DNA from 2 places in the Flavobacterium sp. WV_118_3 genome. Region 2 is predicted to be linked to the other one. Evidence: riboswitches for the same ligand, from Rfam matches in the RefSeq annotation. Region 2 holds a riboswitch; the other holds the start of a gene.
What was found. A riboswitch is a leader RNA that binds a small molecule or an ion and turns the genes downstream of it on or off. The one in region 2 is predicted to bind thiamine pyrophosphate.
Positions count from the first base shown of each region.

Region 1: another riboswitch for thiamine pyrophosphate. It lies ahead of thiD (bifunctional hydroxymethylpyrimidine kinase/phosphomethylpyrimidine kinase); the one in region 2 lies ahead of ABFU83_RS16695 (TonB-dependent receptor).

Region 1 is NZ_CP156060.1:1,427,415-1,430,914, forward strand. It holds gene ABFU83_RS06545 (CusA/CzcA family heavy metal efflux RND transporter) at 1-646, shown strand, start outside; gene thiD (bifunctional hydroxymethylpyrimidine kinase/phosphomethylpyrimidine kinase) at 684-1,547, opposite strand; TPP riboswitch at 1,635-1,727, opposite strand; gene ABFU83_RS06555 (hypothetical protein) at 1,796-2,356, opposite strand; gene ABFU83_RS06560 (hypothetical protein) at 2,418-2,720, opposite strand; gene ABFU83_RS06565 (DUF6232 family protein) at 2,891-3,274, shown strand; gene ABFU83_RS06570 (acyltransferase) at 3,340-3,500, opposite strand, start outside.
Region 2 is NZ_CP156060.1:3,581,828-3,585,327, forward strand. It holds gene ABFU83_RS16685 (DUF4301 family protein) at 1-957, shown strand, start outside; gene arfB (alternative ribosome rescue aminoacyl-tRNA hydrolase ArfB) at 959-1,363, shown strand; TPP riboswitch at 1,460-1,572, shown strand; gene ABFU83_RS16695 (TonB-dependent receptor) at 1,656-3,500, shown strand, end outside.

The DNA of each region.
Region 1 (3,500 bases), 1.7 Mb from region 2:
CGCGGTGAAATTCTCGGTCCGCGATCGTGACTTGGGTAGTACCATTGCCGATGCACAGGCGGTTGTGAATAAAAACGTGGAACTTCCAAACGGTTACCATTTCGGTTGGACCGGTGAATTTGAAAATCAGGTTCGTGCCACACAACGTTTGAGCCAGGTAGTACCTATTAGTTTGATCGGAATCTTTGTGTTGCTGTTTATTATGTTCGGAAATATAAAAGATTCCCTACTCGTATTAGCGAACGTTCCGTTTGCCGTGATTGGGGGTATTATTGCCTTACACCTTACCGGAATTAATTTTGGTATTTCGGCCGGAGTTGGCTTTATCGCATTGTTCGGAATCTGTATCCAGAACGGTGTAATCCTGATATCGGAATTCCATAAGAACCTTAAGGAAAAAATGGATCTCAACACGTCGATTATGGAAGCGGTAAAAATCAGAACCCGTCCGGTAGTGATGACCGCCTTAATGGCTTCTATCGGATTATTACCGGCAGCAACATCAACCGGAATTGGTTCGGAATCGCAAAAACCGCTGGCCATTGTGATCATCGGTGGATTGATGACCGCTACCGCACTGACGTTATTGGTATTCCCGATTATATTTTGGGTATTTAACCGTAAAAAACATCAGCCAATAGACTGATTGTAAATAGCTTTTTATTTTTTATTTGTTATTTTGGTTATTTGGGAGAAGCCTCGTTATTGTAACGAGGTTTTTCTTTTTTAACCCTTTGCTGCGGCTCAAAAAAATGATTTAACGGACCATTACCCTTTCCTATTGCAACATCGGCGCCTTCTGCTATTGCCCGATGTACATACTGTTGCGCCAGACTAACGGCGTCGGATAAGGTGTTCCCAAGTGCCAGATAACTCGCAATAGCCGCCGACAAGGTACAACCCGAACCGTGCATATTGTTGGTTGCTATTTTTTCGGACGTATAGGTTGCTATCACACCTTGTTTATCGAATAAAAGTGAAGTCAGTGTTGTAGTTGGCAAATGCCCGCCTTTTAGTAATACATGCGGACAACCTTTTTGCATGATCATCGCTCCTGCTTTCTGCATTTCGGTTACGCTGGTGATCGGATTTCCGGTTAAAACAGCCGCTTCATCGAGATTCGGCGTGATCAGCGTAGCCAATGGAAACAGCTTGTCTACAATTGCAACTATGGTTTCAGATTCAATCAAACGATGACCGCTGGTAGCGACCATTACCGGGTCGAATACCACCGGAATGTCCGGATATTGTTGTAACATCGATACAATAACCGCTACCAGTTCCTGCGTATGCACCATTCCAATCTTGATCGCATCCGGTCGGATGTCTTCCAATATCGTTTGCAACTGTAAGGCTACGATCTCCGACGGAATGCTATGAATCGCTTTTACGCCACCCGTATTTTGTACCGGTAATGCTGTTAACACCGATGTAGGATAACATCCTAATGCATTGATAGTATTGGTATCGCCCTGGATTCCGGCGCCACCGCTTCCGTCGAATCCGGCTATGGTTAGAACTACCGGATAGGTATATTTTTTTTTCATGATTTACTATTGCGTCACACCCCGAATAGAATCCAGGCTGCTTAGATTGGTACTAAAATGGCAATAGTTGTCCCGGTAAAGACAAATAAAAGAAGATCAACTTTTCCCTACGCCGGTGTTAACCGGATCAGGTTCAAAGGGACTCTCTCAATTCTTTTCAGAATACCCCTAAAGCCGTGGTAAATGTAGTGTAAATATTTTATACCTGACAGGTTTTAGAAAGCTGACAGGTATTGCAATCCAAAATTTTAAAAACTATAACTTATAAAAAGATGGTATCCCGTTTCTTTTTTTCGGGGAACCGAATAACTGAAATCGAGTTTGATACTTTTTAATTTATCTTTTATAGTAATCGTTTTAGTAATATGATTTATAAAGTATTCATTTCCATCTTCATTTGTATCGGTTTTAATATAACGCGCCAATTTTTCGTATTGCTTCGAAAGTCTATTATATTCATACTGTAAATCCTCTAGCGTTTGAAATTTTAAGTCTTGGACAACCCTATATATTCCCTGCTTGATATTCCCATCTCTTTGAATAATCTGAATTTCTCCAGCTACGATTTTGGATTTTACGGCTTTGTTTTCCGTAAACTCCGTAAGAAATATTGTTTCTTTATCCTGAAAATCAGGAATGTCTCTTACAAATTTTTCAAACTTCAAGTTGGAACTTTTCATCATTTTATCGGGTACTAATTCTAACTTCAAATCCAGAAACAATTTGTTTAATTCTTTATTTAAATTGTCTTGTGCGTGTAAAATCGGATTACATAGTACTACTAAAATGACTGCTATTATTTTTTTCATATGTTGTTAAGCCTTGTTAGTAGGAAGGCAATTAATTAGTCTATTGCGTTTTGCTTTGCCTTTATTTTTTATCGGTGCGGGAAACGCTCTTAATCTGATTCGTTCCATTTTCAACTCCAACCTTTACAGGTAGCTGATTGCGGTAACTATTCGAAAGTTCGTTTAAAAGTTGCGTAAAATTTTCTTCTTTTTCAGACAAATAAAAAACCTGCGCGCTAATTCCAAGGGCAACCCTGATAGCGGCGTGTTCGGAATCTTTATCAATATCCATCACTACAATCGGATCATACCAAACAATTCCCGGACTGGTTTTGGAACAGGATAAATTGAGTAGTATTAAAAGTATAAAAATAGAAGTTCTCATGGCGATAAATTTAATAGATCTCACTCAAAAATAATGCCCTTTTATATTTTTTTTCTCAACATAAGGAAAAAATAAATAACATGATTTTTATAAATAGTTTGGTTTATGAGTTTCCATAATGAAACTAAAACAAATTTCTCTTCTTTTACCATAATAAAATTAGAAACACTATGAAAGAAAAAGTAAAAGAGCGTTTTTTTTATCGGGATCTTACTGTATCCGTAACGCAATCAAGATATATTACTGGTGACAAAACTTATGCGCTAAGTAATATTTCATCGGTTACAATTAATAGAATAAAAGAAAGCCGCTTTAACCCTCGAGTCGTAATAATAACAGGTTTGATTGCTCTTTTTATACCAAATGATTTTCAAATAATGATAGGAGGAATTTTACTTATCGTGGGAATCATGTGGCATATCAATATTAGAGATTCATTTACTGTTCGTATCAGCACTAATTCCGGCGAAACAGATAGCATTATTTCGAGCGACGAAGACTATATCAAAAAAATCGTTTCTGCTTTAAACGAGGCAATTATTTACAGAGGATAATTGTTGATGGCTAAGCCTTTCAAAAAAGATAAAGCCACGTCATCTGTCTCTTTGTATGACAATCATTATACAAAGTTTTTATATTGCAAAGCTGGTTTTTCGATATATTGCCATGACAAAAAAGCGGCTATATAAGTAATTGGCAAGCTTATTAAGGTGAGTAGTATTGGCGAAAAACTATAATAATACATCAGTGTTTGTTGTACTAAAAACCCATAAATATAGA
Region 2 (3,500 bases):
CTCAAAGAAGCGCAGGTATATACCAATGTGGATGGAAAGCATCATATTCATTTTACGGTTTCGGAAGAGCATTTGGAAGGTTTCTCGGAAGTGGTTTCAAATAGTGAAAATACAGTCGTTGTAGACTATTCTTTTCAGGATAAAGCCACGGATACCTTGGCGGTTGGTGCCGATAATGTGCCCTTCCGACTGGAGGATGGTTCGCTTTTCTTCCGACCGGGCGGGCATGGGGCGTTGATTCAGAATTTGAATCGGCTGACGAGTGATATTATTTTTGTTAAAAATATCGATAACGTTTGTTTTAATCATTTTGACGGAATTGTTCGTTATAAAAAATTATTGGGCGGATTACTGATTCGGCTTCAAAAGCAAATTTTCGAGAGTTTGAAGGTGTTGGAAACTACTTCCGATCCTGCGGTTATTCAGGAAATCATTGCTTTTACAACAGGAGAATTGAATATTGTATTGCCGCGTAATTTTTCAAAATATACCTTCGAAAACCAAAAGAGTCAATTGTTTCAGCTTTTAAACCGACCGATACGCGTGTGCGGTATGGTGAAAAATGAAGGAGAACCGGGTGGCGGACCGTTTTGGGTTACTGGTGAAGAAGGAATGTATTCGTTACAAATTGTAGAATCGTCACAAATAGACCTGCAAAATAAAAAACAGGCATTGATTTTGAGTGAATCGACGCATTTTAATCCGGTCGATTTGGTTTGTGGCTTAAAAGATTATAAAGGAGAAAAGTTCAATCTGGAAAATTATGTCGATCACAATACCGGGTTTATTGTTAATAAAACCAAAGGATGTAAAGATATTAAAGCCTATGAATTACCGGGCTTATGGAACGGTGCCATGGCCAACTGGATTACGGTTTTTGTCGAAGTACCGCTTCTGACGTTTAATCCGGTGAAAACTGTAAACGACTTATTAAAACCGGCACATCAGCCACGATAATATGCAAAAAGAAATACTATTTGCGGAATTGCGCTATAAAGCGGTAAGAAGTAGTGGTGCGGGTGGTCAGCATGTGAATAAAGTGGCGACTAAAATTCAATTGGTTTTTGATGTAGCTGGTTCTGCAGCGTTTACCGATGATGAAAAAGCGTTGCTGATGCGTAAGCTTGAAAATCGATTGACAAAAGAAGGGGTTTTACTGCTTGGTTGTGGTGAAAGCCGGAGTCAACTTAAAAATAAAGAAATCGTAACAACGCGTTTTCTTTCGCTAATACAGCAAGCCTTGCAGCTCGAAAAAGAACGAAAAGCAACCCGTATTCCGCATGCGGCGGTTAAAAAACGAATTCAAAACAAACGATTTCAAGCGCAAAAAAAAGAATCGCGCCGGAAACCCGGAATGGAATAAATTAGGAATTGTGTAATCGCAATAGGGAAAAAACGTTCTTTTTTGAGTTTTTTCTATTCGGATTTGATTTTGTGCGGTTTCTTTTTATAATTTTGTCCTGTCTCAAAGGGGTGCTTATATCCGGATTCAAAACCGGACAATCGAGCTGAGATCATACCCAATGAACCTGGAACAGGTAATGCTGTTTAGGGAATAAGACACAATCGATGCCGTAAGGTATTCGTGTGTCGTGGAAACATCATTTTTTATTAATCAAAGAATAATTACCCCTTTTATTCGTAAAATCTTACGAATGAAAACAGTATTACAATCCGTTGTGGCGTTATTATGTCTTCAGCCGGTTATGCTTTTCGCACAGGAAAAAACCGTTTCGGATTCTACAAAAACCAAACAACTGGACGAAGTATTGGTATCGGCCGTTCGGGCTGCCGATAAAACTCCGGTTACGTTTAGTAATGTCGGAAAAAAACAATTATCCGAACGAAATCTTGGTCAGGATATACCTGTTCTGATGAACTATTTGCCGTCGGTGGTAACCACTACCGATGCCGGAAATGGCGTTGGCTATACCGGAATCCGGGTCCGCGGTAGCGATGCGACCCGTGTGAATGTAACCATTAACGGAATTCCGTATAACGATTCGGAATCGCAGGGGACTTTTTGGGTGAACATGCCCGATTTTGCCTCATCGGTCGAGAGTTTGCAGTTGCAACGCGGTGCCGGAACATCAACCAATGGTGCCGGTGCTTTTGGTGCCAGCTTAAATATGCTAACCGATAGTTATTCTGAAAAAGGATATGGTGAAATTTCGAATTCCTTTGGGAGTTTTAATACCCGAAAACATACCGTGAAATTCAGTTCGGGATTGTTGGATAACAAATTTGAATTGGCAGGTCGTTTGTCGAAAATCAATTCCGATGGTTATATCGACCGGGCGTCTTCCGACCTGAAGTCGTATTTCCTTCAGGGAACCTACGTGGGGAAAACAACCTTGATCAAAGCATTGGTTTTTGGTGGATCGGAAAAAACATACCAGTCGTGGAATGGTTTGGATGGATCGGAACTGAAAGATTTAGGTTTGGACGAAAATATGTTGGATAACAATCCGAGGTTTAATGTGTCCGGTTTGTATTTTGACGATAACGGACAAGTGAAGTTCTACGATAATCAAACGGATAATTTCAATCAGGATCATTACCAGTTGCATTGGAATGAAAAATGGAACGATAACTGGTCGACAAATCTGGCGGCGCATTATACCAAAGGAAAAGGGTATTACGAAAGTTATAAACGCAGTGGGAAGTTTTCCGAATTCGGATTAACACCGTTTGTCGATAACGGAAACACCATCTCAAGATCGGATCTGATCAACCAAAAATGGCTGGACAATGATTTCTACGGTTTTACATTTTCATCCAATTACAAAAATGACAAGCTGGATATGGTTATCGGTGGTGGTGCCAATAAATTTGAAGGCGGTCACTTTGGGAAATTGTTATGGGTAAAGGAAAAAGCGGCCTACGATTACGGTCAGCTTTTTTACGATGATAAAGGAATCAAAACGGATGTCAATGTATTTGCCAAAGCAACCTATGATATTACATCGGCGTTAAGCTTGTATGGTGATTTACAATATCGAAATGTGAATTACAAAGCGAATGCTGTTAAAACCGGATTGGTGGACGATACGTTCCGCTTTTTTAATCCAAAAGGAGGATTGAATTATGTGTTGAATCCTAAAAACAGCTTTTATTTTTCGTATGCCAAAGCCAGTCGGGAACCCAATCGTAATGATTATGAAGGAAACGTTCCGAAACCAGAAAAAATGGACGATTATGAATTGGGATGGCGCTATGCATCGCGAGTGGCGAAGCTAAATGTAAACGCCTACTATATGAAATATAAAGATCAGTTGGTGTTGACGGGTGCGTTGAATGATGTTGGTGAATCGAAACGGGTTAATGTAGACAACAGTTACCGCGTCGGATTGGAATTGGATGCCAGTATTTTTATTTCGGAGAAATGGGTGTTGCGTCAGAATGCAACCATCAGCCAAAACAAGATTGTCGATTTTGTAGCAAATAAAGATGGAGAATTGCACAATTTCGGAAAAACAAACATTGCTTTTTCACCCGAT